Regions from separate parts of the Photobacterium nomapromontoriensis genome, predicted to be linked through region 2. Evidence: predicted binding sites of a transcription regulator. Region 2 holds the regulator's gene; the other holds the start of a gene.
The links. Region 2 encodes PurR, which represses purine synthesis genes. Its sites were predicted from a motif close to TNANGNAAACGTTTNCNTNA; they were not measured.

Region 1 (6,032 bases), on a different contig from region 2:
CGCTATTTCATTACAGCCTGATCATTACTTTTATGGTGATCGCTGGTGGGTGGCTGTTTATCCGGATCCAAAATCGGCCATTAGTCGCGTTGGAAAAAGCCGCGTTGCAAGTGGCTCGAGGAGAAACACCGCCCGTGTTACCTGCGCGTGGTGCCTCTGAAATTCGTGCTGTGACCAAAGCATTTAACCGGATGTCGGCTGGGATCAAGCAACTGGAAGATGATCGGGCGCTGTTATTAGCAGGGGTGAGCCATGACTTGCGCACCCCGTTGACTCGGATCCGGCTGGCGACAGAGATGATGTCGCCGGAAGATGCTTATTTAGCTGAAAGCATGATTAAGGATACGGAAGAGTGTAATGACATCATCAGCCAGTTTATGGACTATTTGAAATCCACCAAGAAGCAGGCTGAGGAAGAGTTGGATCTGAACAGCTTGCTGGAGGAAGTCGCTAATTCGGAAGGTGGCTATGAGCGACGGATTGAATTGGCACTGACCGCTATCCCTGGTGTGATTATTGCTAATGGCGTGTCGATTAAACGATCGATTGCCAATCTTGCGATTAATGCACTGCGCTATGGTAACGGCTGGGTGAAAATATCCAGTGGGGTGACGGCTGATCGTAAGAGTGCTTGGTTCTGTGTTGAAGATGACGGCCCTGGGATTGAACCGGATCAGGTTGCGAAGATGTTCCAGCCACTGACTCGGGGTGATACCGCGAGAGGAACCGATACCGAAGGAACGGGGTTGGGGTTAGCTATCGTTAAGCGGATCATTGACCAGTATGAAGGTTCTATTCAGGTGTCTAATCGCCGAGACGGCGGGCTGAAGGTGCAAATAAGCCTACCGTTAGCCATCCGAAAATAATCCATTTACGTCGAACAAAAAAAAGCGGGAGTCATTGACTCTCGCTTTCTTGTTTTTACACTCACCTCGAACCTCGAACCTCGAACCTCGAACCTCGAACCTCGAACCTCGAACCTCGAACCTAGTCTCTATCGTCCGGAAGTACCAAGTTCAGGATAATTGCGGTGATCCCACCGGCAGCCATGCCTGATGACAGGATGCTTTTGACTATATCTGGCATGAACTGGAGGATCTCCGGTTTTTGAGCAATTCCCAGACCCATTGAGAACGACAGGGCCATGATCAGAATGGCTCGGCGGTCGAGTTTACAGCGTGAAATGATCCGAACTCCCGAGGCGGCAATGGTACCGAACATGACGATGGTCGCGCCGCCAAGAACCGGTTCTGGAATGAGTTGCACTAAGTTAGCTACCCCTGGGAACAATCCGAGCAAGACCAGCATCCCTGCTACAAAGTAGCCAATATAGCGACTGGCAACACCGGTTAGCTGGATGATGCCATTGTTCTGGCTGAAGGTAGAGTTGGGGAAGCTATTGAGCAGTGCAGCAACGGCAGAGTTAATGCCATCAGCCAGTACACCGCCTTTGATCCGCTTCATGTAGATTGGGCCAGCTACGGGTTGCTCAGACGTTTCAGAGGTCGCCGTGATATCGCCAATCGCTTCCAGTGAGGTAATCGCAAAGACAATCACTAGCGGGATCAATAATCCCCAGTCGAAGCCTAGCCCGTATTGCATCGGGATAGGGATCGCGATGAAATCAGCCTCGGTGGTGCGGCTGGTATCGAGCATACCAGTCATCCAGGCCAACAAGGTACCTGCGGCCATCGCAATCACAATCGAGGAAACGCGCAAATAAGGATTTTTAACGCGGTTAAGCAGCACAATCATGCCTAGTACCGTGCCGGCTAACATCAGATTGTCGAGACTGCCGAAGGTGCCACTTTCAATGGCTTCATAGCCACCACCGATGGAGGTCAGGCCGATTTGGATCAGAGTCAGACCGATCAGGGTGACGACAATACCGGACACCAGTGGGGTAATGACCCGTTGTGCATGCTGGAGAATCCGAGAGATCAGGACTTCGGTTAGTGAGGCAAACAGAATGGTACCGAAGATAGCGGCCATCATGGTGGGAATATCTGCGCCCCCGGCTTTTAAGGCGAGGCCTGAACCGATGATTGGGCCAAGGAAATTAAAACTGGTGCCTTGGATAGACAGTAGGCCTGAACCAACCGGACCAAATGTGCGGATTTGAATGAACGAGGCGATACCAGACGCAAACAGTGACATGCTGACAATGGTATTGGTTTCACTGGCGGGTAATCCCAGAGCTTGACAGATGATCAGCGACGGGGTGATCACAGCAACAAACATCGCCAACAAATGTTGGGTGGCGGCAAATAAGGTTTGTGGCAGAGGTGGTCGATCCTCTAAGCGATAAATCAAATCCGACTTGTGTGGTGTTTCAACGGTGCTGTGCTGGTGAGTCATGGCCAATGCTTCCTTGGTGTTTCTCTTTATTCCTGTTTATTGCGCTGAATGGGCGATAAACCGTGGGTCTGGATTGCTCTGTGATTGCTGTTACTCAGAACCAGAATTCCACTGGAGAGAAGGGCTAGATAGAATTTGTCGCTATTTTAGTGATCTCTCAGTAGAAAGCAATCGTTTGCGTTATTGCGCGGTGGAAAGTAATGATGCATACATGCAATCTACGGCAGAGAGGGAGCCATTGGTCTGGCGCTAGGCATTAGAGTAGTTTTCGCGTTGACCAAGCCAGCGGTCGATAATCGCCTTGGCATTGCTTGGGTAATTATCGTGAAGGTAGCGTGCCAGTTTTTGCACCTGCGGGATCAGATGTTGGTCGCGAATAAGATCTGCCACTTTGAAATCGGCAATCCCTGTTTGTTTGGTGCCGAGTAGCTCACCGGGGCCGCGGATCTCCAAATCACGTTGGGCGATGACGAAGCCATCGCTACTTTCGCGTAATACCCCCAGACGTTTCTGAGCGGTCTTAGATAGTGGCGCATGATAGAGCAGCACGCAATGGCTGGCGACTTGGCCTCGACCTACCCGGCCTCGGAGCTGGTGGAGCTGGGCCAAACCAAGGCGTTCTGGATTTTCGATCACCATTAAGCTGGCATTGGGGACATCGACCCCGACTTCAATCACAGTGGTGGCGACTAGTAGCTGAAGCTCACCTGCCTTGAAGCGCTGCATCACGGCTTGTTTTTCTGCCGGTTTCATTCGGCCGTGCACGAGGCCTATATTCAGTTCGGGCAGTAGTGCGGTGAGCTCATCAGCGGTATCTGAGGCTGCTTGTGCTTCCAGCACCTCGGACTCGTCAATCAGGGTACAGACCCAATAGGCCTGACGTCCTTCATTGAGGCAGGCAGAGCGGATCCGCTCGATAATGTCAGGACGACGCGAGTCCGGCAAGGCAACGGTTTGGATTGGGGTACGGCCTGGTGGTAGTTCATCGATCACCGAGGTTTCCAGATCGGCATAGGCGGTCATCGCCAAGGTGCGTGGGATAGGCGTTGCGGTCATGATCAGCTGATGCGGGAAACGGCCGTCATTGGCTCCTTTTTCGCGTAGCTCCAGTCGCTGGTGGACCCCGAAACGGTGCTGTTCATCGATGATCACCAATGCGAGGTTATTAAACACCACCTGCTCTTGAAATAAAGCGTGGGTGCCGACCACCATCTTGGCTTCACCGCCTTCGATCTTGGTTAGTTCAGCGTCACGGGCTTTGCCTTTGAGTTTGCCTGCGAGCCAACCGACGTTGATACCAAGCGGGTTGAGCCAATTGGCGAAGTTAATTGCGTGTTGCTCGGCCAGCAGTTCCGTTGGCGCCATCAGGGCCACCTGATAACCGTGTTCGATGGCACGCAAAGCGGCAAGGGCGGCGACAAGGGTTTTACCAGAACCCACATCACCTTGGACTAAACGCATCATCGGGTGTGGCTTGGTGAGATCGGTTTCGATATCGGCCACGACCCGTTGCTGGGCGCCTGTCGGGCTGAACGGCAGGCTGTCGAGCAGTTGCTGCTTGAGGGACGTCTGTTTTAGGGAGTCCGGTGCCGCCAGAGGCCAGGCGGCATGTTGCTGGCTTTTGCTGCGTACCGCGAGCATTGAAAGGTTCTGCGCCAGCAGCTCTTCTAAAATCAACCGTTGCTGAGCGGGATGCCTGCCTTCCTCGAGTTGATCCAACGAAACATCCGGTGTTGGGCGGTGCATCACATGCAAGGCTTGGGCGAGTGTCATTTGGCGATCATACAGGCCTTCAGGCAGTAGCTCACGTACCGCGGCTTTATCGAGCAGCCGCATTGCCTGATCGGTGAGGTTACGCAGGGTCAGCTGGCGCAAGCCATCGGTAGTCGGGTAGACCGGGGTCAAAGTTTCTTCGACACTGAGCTCGGTGGGTTCAGAAAAAATACGATAATCAGGATGGATGATCTCCAGCCCGTATTGGCCGCGTTTGATTTCACCGTAGGCTTTGACTTGCTTGCCGTCAGCGAAGCTGTTCTTCATCGCGGCAGTGAAGTTGAAAAATCGCAGTGTCGCACTGCCAGTGTGATCGCTGATCTTCACGGTCAGCATTCGACGCTTGCCAAAGGCGATATTACTGCTGATGACCTCTCCTTGAATGGTCAGGTGCTGACCGGCCATCACACTGGCAATCGGCCAGATCCGGGTGCGGTCTTCATAGCGGAGCGGAAGATGGAACAGCAGATCTTGCACCGTGTGCAGGCCTATTTTATCCAGTTTTTCTGCTATTTTGGCACCAACCCCTGACAGCTCGGTCAGGGCGATGGTATCAAGAAGTTGTCCGCTCATCGCTTATCCTATTTACGGTAATCGTTTGTGCTTTTTAGGCTCGGTGGCCTGCATGGTCTGCCACCATTGTGCATCGGCATCAATTTGGCCATGTTCATCCAGTGGCGGGTAAGGCAGCCCTTTACGGCGAGCCACTTTTGCCAGTACAGGATGCCCCCGCTCGAACAGAATACGGTGAACCACGTCATCAGGCAATTGGGTGGTGTCGCGATCGTACATCCCCGCATTCTGGCGCTGGCGTTGTGCCTCATACAGGATCAGTGCACTGGCAACAGAAACATTCAGCGACTGTACCATACCCACCATGGGGATGATGATATCTTGATCAGCCATTGCCAGTGCCTGAGCGGTGATGCCATTTTTTTCCCCGCCGAGAATGATGGCAGTGGGTTGGGTGTAGTCAATTTCACGAAAATCGACCGCATCATCAGACAGGTTCGTTGCCAGTACCTGCATCCCCTGAGCTTTTAACGTGGCAATTGCATCCACCATGGAGTCGTGGGTTTCCAGCTCAACCCAGTTACGAGCCCCTGCGGATGTATGGCTGTGCAGCCGCATACTTTCTGTCGGCCAGACCGCGTGGACCTTATGTACGCCCACCGCATCAGCTGTACGGATGATCGCTGAGACATTGTTAGGTTTGTGCACTTCTTCCATGCATACCGTGAGATCGGGCTGACGGGTAGCAAGGACAGAGTGGATTCGTTGGAAGCGATCAGGGGTCATGGTACAGGTTTACCTAAAGCAAGATATTGAAAAAAGCGAGCTAAAGAAAACGCCCGCATGCGGGCGTTTGGATTAATGGTCGGGGCCGGATGATATTCCAGCTTCCGGCGATCAGTTTTTTTGTCGCGAAACACGAACCACGTTAGGCATCACTCGGATCCGGCGCATGATATTAGCCAGGTGGATACGTCCCTTGGTGGTGAGCTTAACGGTGATGGTATACAGGCGGCCATCTTTCTCTTCGGTAGCCAGACCCTGAATATTCGAACCGGTTGCCGCAATGGTATTGGTCAGATCGGCCAATGCACCTTGGTGATTTTGCATATCAACTTTGAGGCAGGTAACAAATTCCTGCTCGAAGTCTTCACTCCATTCAACAGCCATGTACTTATCGGGTTCACGCTGGTAACCGCGGATATTGGCACACTCCTCACGGTGGATCACCAAGCCTTTACCCGGGCTGACATGGGCCATGATTGGGTCACCTTGAATCGGGTGACAGCAGTTGGCAAATGTCAGTAAGATCCCGTCCGCGCCACGGATTGGTAAGCGTCGGTCGTTTTCTTTCTCCGTGAGCTCATCGGCTTTGCCTAATAAACGGC
Region 2 (6,032 bases):
GTAATGACCCCTTGGGCTAAATCCCGACGAAATTGGAGCAACTCAGTACTGGATGCAGTGAGATCTACATACATTGGGTCATAGGTTTGCACTGTAACAAGCGGTGATGATTGGTTCGCGGTAACCAACGCGCCAGCTGTGACGTTTGAGCGCCCTGCACGACCATCTATCGGTGAGGTAACACGGGTATAACCAAGATTGATTTTGGCGTTGTCAACGGCAGCGCGTGCATTAGTAACTGAAGATTGTGCCTCTTGGTAGCTAGCGACGGCATTATCGTAGTCTTGACGCGATACGGCTCGTTCTTTGACTAACCGTTGGTATCGGCTTGCCAGGTTACGGGTTGATGTTTGGTTGGCAAGTGCCTTGCGTAAGTCTGATTGCGCTTGTTTGAGGGCTAGTTGGAAGGGGGCAGAATCGATTTGATAAAGTGGCTGGCCTTGTTTGACCATCGTGCCACCTTCGAACAATTGCTGCTGAATAATTCCGCCTACTTGCGGACGGATCTCTGCTTCATAGGACGGCAGAGTGCGTCCTGGCATGGTATCGTGCAACTCAACCGCCTGTGGTGCAACTATGACATAGCCGATATCGTATTGCGGACGTTGCTGGGTCGGAACTTGATGGTCTTCACACCCTTGGAGTAGCAATATGCTCAACAATACAACAGATGTTTGCAGCGGGTTTACGTGCAATTTATTGATCATAGACACTGACAATGCTCACCCCTTATTTCTCACGACAAGGTTATTAACCGTAAGGGCAGGTTGGAGATAGGACAACCTTGCGGAACATTGATTAGCTTATTTAACTTTTGCTGCTCGATGTGTCTTATCTTTGCGTGAAGCGTTGCATTGGTAACATCGCAGTGACTGATTCAAGGATTTAACGCTATGAAAAAATGGCGGGTTTACTTAGCGTTAGATCAAAACTTGATATCAATCCCTAAGCCAAAAGCACTTTCTTTAAAGTTATAGTTAGAAATGGTAGCCCCATAGCCACTTTCAGCTTTGAGGTATCCTCGTAATCCTTGGTAAATTTTAAAGTTCCAGCTCAGTTCCCCATAAGGTTTATCGAAACCGCTTTCTATAATGTTGCGAGTGAGCAACTTAACTTCTTGTTCATCGGTTGGCTGCCAACCGAAGACAAATTCACCATGACCGAGAAAATCAGTGATATCGGGGTTGTAGTCTTTAGAGTCATGAATTCTGATCCATGGCTTTATACGAATAAATCCCTGAGGGAAATGATAGGTGACATTGACATAGGCTCGGTTCCAACTTACTTCATTCGATCCGCCTGCACCATTAGATTGGTGCTCAACGCCAAAAGCAGCATCGAAGTGCTTGAACTTTTTGTTGTAAAACAATTCTGGGTTGAAATCATTATCGCGAAAGTAGGCTGATGATGCGTACGCTTCCCAATTTGATTTTTGTGTGTATGCCAGAAACACCCCTTCTTCATGGTTTCCGAGTAAATGGTATTTAAGGCTAATTTGAAATTGAACGAAAATATCGTGAACTTTACCACCATCAGGGGAGAGTGGCTCGAATCTCGCTTGGTTAACTCGGCTCTCTTTGTAGAGTGGTAATAGATAGGTGTCTTTGTGATGCGATACGCGGCTCGGTTCATTTGCCCAAACGGGGCTGGCGGTAGTTATCAGTGAAATAGATAAAAGAAGACTGCTTTTTTTCATATGTGCTTGAGGTCTTATCATGTTCCAGAGGTATAAGTATGCGATAAGAGTCGCTCTTTCGCAAAAAATGTGGGCACAAAAGGAACAGTTAAATCGTCAAAAAAAAGATACAGAGCAATAAGTTACTTAATGGTTGAAGATATGGATAGTGATATCAAAGTCGTGATGTTAGGCGGTCAGTATGAAAATAAGCACACAAACGATTGCTTATTTTCACACTATCCATACTCATGTTGCTAGGATTAGCTAAGTTTAGCGAGAAGTTCTGAACGTCGCTCCTGAGGGATCACGGACCAATGTTGGCCACTTATCGCTCCTTCAAGTGCCCAGAGTAACTCAAGGCTTATTGTTCCTTGGTGGCTATTTTGCAGCGCTTTATAAGCATTGATCGAACCCGCTTCGAGTAATTCATTAACGGTCACAATACCCGCTTTTTTAAGCATGCGTTCATTGGCTAATCGTAAGTTAGGTAGATCTTTAATGCGATCGGGTTCGGCACTGACTTTAGTTTCTTTGTCTACTTGTGCGGCAGCGAGGGAGCGCTCGGCTTGCTCGATAATTTTTGTAGTATCTTGCCACCATTCTTCAGGAATAGCGTAGTGGCGAGTTACAACGGGAAAACCTCGTTTAGTATAAACATACGGTTCCAAGCCAGCTTGCTTGAATTCTTGTTCGTTGGTTGCATTGGCACGTAGATGAAGTTTGTTATTCACAACGAGGGCAAACATTGTTTCACCCGCGAATAAACCAAAACCACCAAACATTGAGCGAGATTTCATGTTACTGAAACAATTAAATAGGCGTAATGAATCTTTTAATACAGGTTTGTCCATGCTTTTTCTCGGTGAAAATATCCATCGGTGACCCCGCTACCATGAGTGACAGAATGATGACAAACTGAATACTTTTAGGTCGGAAGCTTTGCGTCTCTATCTTTCGACAGATTTGCCTTGTTCGTGATAAATCAAGAATATCCTAGTTAGAATATTTGAACCTGCTCCCATTTTTTAAAATGTGACATTGGTTCCATTAATTGCATTTGGTTTCTGCTAGGTAAGCATTTTTACTTCATATGTAATGCAAATTATCGGTGAAAATAGACACAAAAAAACGGAGGCATAGGCCTCCGTTTAAATTACTAAAATGACGTGATGCCACTCAGTTGTTTAAATTTCGCACGGATTGACGAACAACAAGTTCAGGAACCATTTCAAATACTTGAGTGGCATGATCCTTGTCTCTCATGCGATACATTAATATTTCTACGGCACTTTTACCTAACCGGCGTTTAGGCTGGTGGATGGTTGTAAGTGGCGGTGAGAAATACGGTGCTAAATCAATGTTGTCATAGCCAATGATGGATATGTCATCTGGTACATTAATACCTGCCAATTGGAAGGTACTGATTAACCCCATTGCCATGATGTCATTAAAGCAGAAGATAGCGGTTGGACGCTCTTCCATCGCGATGATTTGATTAGCGGCATTAACGGCAGATTCACATTCAAAATCGCCTTCTAAAATCCATGCTTCGTTGACGGGCAGGCCAGCTTCAGCCATGGCTTTATTAAAACCTTTTAAACGTTCGCGACAGGCTGTTTTTTCACGATGGCCAGTCAAACAACCAATGGCTTTGTGGCCGTGTTCGATAAAGAATTTAGTGGCAACATAGCCGCCTAATTCTGCATTGTCTTGGATTTTATCTGTATGCGGACTTTCAGGACCCCAATCCATGACAACCATAGGTAAATCTTTCTGGCGTTCAAGCAGCGCCAGTAATTCTTCATCAAGATCTGAGCACATCACCAGTAGGCCGTCAACGCGCTTTTCAGCAAGCATGCGTAGGTAATCACGTTGCTTGGTTAAGTTGCCTTCAGTGTTACACAAGATAAGTGTGTAGCCTTCACTGTAGCAGTACTCTTCAACGCCATGTACGACTTCTGCGAAGAACGGGTTGGTTGATTTGGTTACAAGCATCCCTATAGTACGCGTAGTGTTACATTTTAAGCTACGTGCAACCGCACTTGGCGCGTAGTTTAGCTCATCAACGGCGGCTAGCACTTTTTTCTGTGTTGCTTCTGCCACGAAGCGTGTTTTGTTAATCACGTGAGAGACGGTGGTTGTAGAGACACCAGCCATACGTGCAACATCTTTAATCGTTGCCATAATTATTCTTCTAATAATAAGAGGTCAGAGGACCTTAATAATCAAATTAGTTACCCAATAGAACAATGAACTGTTGGCTGCTTGTGGAAGTAGAGCACTGTTCTATTGGCTGTCGGTAACAGAAACAAAAAAGAGCCGCATTAACAAATGGCGGCTCTGCTACACCGATTCTACATGTGTTCTTATCGTACGCATACGTTTCATTGTGTAATCGCTTGCGATCACATTTTACTTAGTGTGGTCAAGAGTGCAATGTTTCTGAGTTGAATTAATGAGAATTATGCGCTGCTTGCATCACTATTCGATGGGGAGAGTATGAATCTGTATCAGAAATGCATAATTTAAAGAATTGTCGGTATGTCACCGTGTTTGAATTTTACTATTGGTCTATAGCATTTATCTGGCTGTTGTTGTTATAGGGGATCCTGGCAGACTCTGTCGGATTCGTTTGATCGTGATCATCGTCAGTTTTATCCATACTTGATGAAGCCCAAATACGTGTGATAATTAGGATTATCCAAGTTCTAAAAACGGACAGACGCATGTCAACGAATAACAAAGCGGGTGTACGATTTGCTTATATCGCAAGTTTTTTAACACCTTTTACCTTATTGATTTCAGGCATTATTGCCATTATTTACGCTGGCTATAAACTTAATAAAGGTACGGATGAGCTCTGCTACAGCCACTACTACACGATTATTCGATCATTTTTCCTATTCTTTACTTTTTTTGTCGTGTTAGGTGTAACAGCTGCCACAACCACTGGTATGGTCGCGGGTGCGGAGTACTGGGTGAACAGTGATGTGCTGGATTATGTGCTTGATGGGATCCCGGTAGTGGGTGTCATTATTGCGCTAATCGCTATCATCAGATGGTTTTTTCAACTTATCCGTGGGATGCGTTTGCTGAGCCAAAACAAAGCGATCGAGTTGTAATTGCTTGAGTTCTAGCAGAGGCTGATAGCCTGAAAGTAAAAGCAAAACCCGTTGCCAAGTGCAGCGGGTTTTTTATTTACGAAGAATGGATGCTCAGACTTATATACTTAAAGAGGCGCAATTGATGGAGTTATGCTAATGGTATCTAAGTCTCAATTACCTGCTCGTAAAGAGGATATCAATATTGTGCATGAAGACAGACAGGAGCAACCAATGAGCATGCATGAAGGTATTGCAATATGGTGTGACTGTTGTGTATGTGAAGCTGAACCTTATTGGGCAGATCACGCCGAAGAGCTGGGCGTCTCACTCAGTAATTATGAAGAAGGCAAAGAGCCCAAATAGGCTACTGAATGGCGATGATGACATCGCAGCCAGCTGCGATGTCATATTGCGGATAAACGAGAGGATAAGCTTATTTGCTGATTTGCTTCGTTTTTAGTAACTGAGCCAGCTCGGTTATGAGTGTTTCAGTTTTCGGGTCATACGCTTGCATTGCGGCTAGCGTATCATTTTGCAGTTGTGTCTGCATTGCGATGAGTTGTTTATCCGATAAAATCCGTTCACGCTGCTTCGCGAGCTCTTGTTTTGCTGCTGCAAATTCTTTTATCAGTGCATTGCGTTCTTTTTCACTGAGAGCTTGGTCTTGTACCTTGCTCTGGAGTTCATGGGCTTTGTTGACGAAGCTTTCGGGATTATAACCAACGTCAGTCGCTTTCTTTTTATAAGCCGCTTCAAAGGCTTTAGTTTGTGTCACAAGCTCAGGATGTGTTTGTAGCGCATGTTGGCGAATACTGGTGAGGTCACGTTGTATTGCATTGATGCGGTAAGCCGTTTGGTTATGAGCCGTGATACTCGCACTAGCCGCGCTAGTGGCAGGAGTACTGGTTGTTGTTGTGTTACTTGCCTGAACGTGTGGCGCCATCGTGACAACAGCTGCCATTAATAGCGGCAGTGAGAACTTAAATAGACGGTATGGTGCGTGTAGAAACTGAGCAATAGGGGATTGATTGACTTTCATATCAGAACCTTGTTAACGACCATGAATGGATGGCCACTGCGTTATTGGGTTACTTCACTGTATAAAATACGATGGAAGGTAATGTCAGTATTATGTCATGAATACTGGATAGTACCTGAATAGGCTTGTGTTAAAAAAGCCAGCAATCCTATGCTGGCAAAAAGAAGATAGTGCGGTTGACACGCTGGCTATTGCCAGTCGGATTTATTGT

Region 1: the regulator PurR is predicted to act here: its motif matches at 2,522-2,541, upstream of L4D12_RS07265 (uracil-xanthine permease family protein).

What each region holds. Positions count from the first base shown of each region.
Region 1 covers NZ_JAKJSL010000021.1:55,576-61,607, forward strand. Annotated here, with positions in the region: gene envZ (two-component system sensor histidine kinase EnvZ) at 1-866, shown strand, start outside; gene L4D12_RS07265 (uracil-xanthine permease family protein) at 988-2,358, opposite strand; gene recG (ATP-dependent DNA helicase RecG) at 2,608-4,704, opposite strand; gene trmH (tRNA (guanosine(18)-2'-O)-methyltransferase TrmH) at 4,717-5,430, opposite strand; gene spoT (bifunctional GTP diphosphokinase/guanosine-3',5'-bis pyrophosphate 3'-pyrophosphohydrolase) at 5,542-6,032, opposite strand, start outside.
Region 2 covers NZ_JAKJSL010000017.1:32,470-38,501, reverse strand. Annotated here, with positions in the region: gene L4D12_RS03305 (efflux RND transporter periplasmic adaptor subunit) at 1-713, opposite strand, end outside; gene L4D12_RS03300 (phospholipase A) at 926-1,696, opposite strand; gene L4D12_RS03295 (TfoX/Sxy family DNA transformation protein) at 1,939-2,529, opposite strand; cyclic di-GMP riboswitch class I at 2,553-2,656, opposite strand; gene purR (HTH-type transcriptional repressor PurR) at 2,855-3,862, opposite strand; gene L4D12_RS03285 (hypothetical protein) at 4,405-4,800, shown strand; gene L4D12_RS03280 (hypothetical protein) at 4,939-5,145, shown strand; gene L4D12_RS03275 (hypothetical protein) at 5,216-5,821, opposite strand; gene torD (molecular chaperone TorD) at 6,026-6,032, opposite strand, start outside.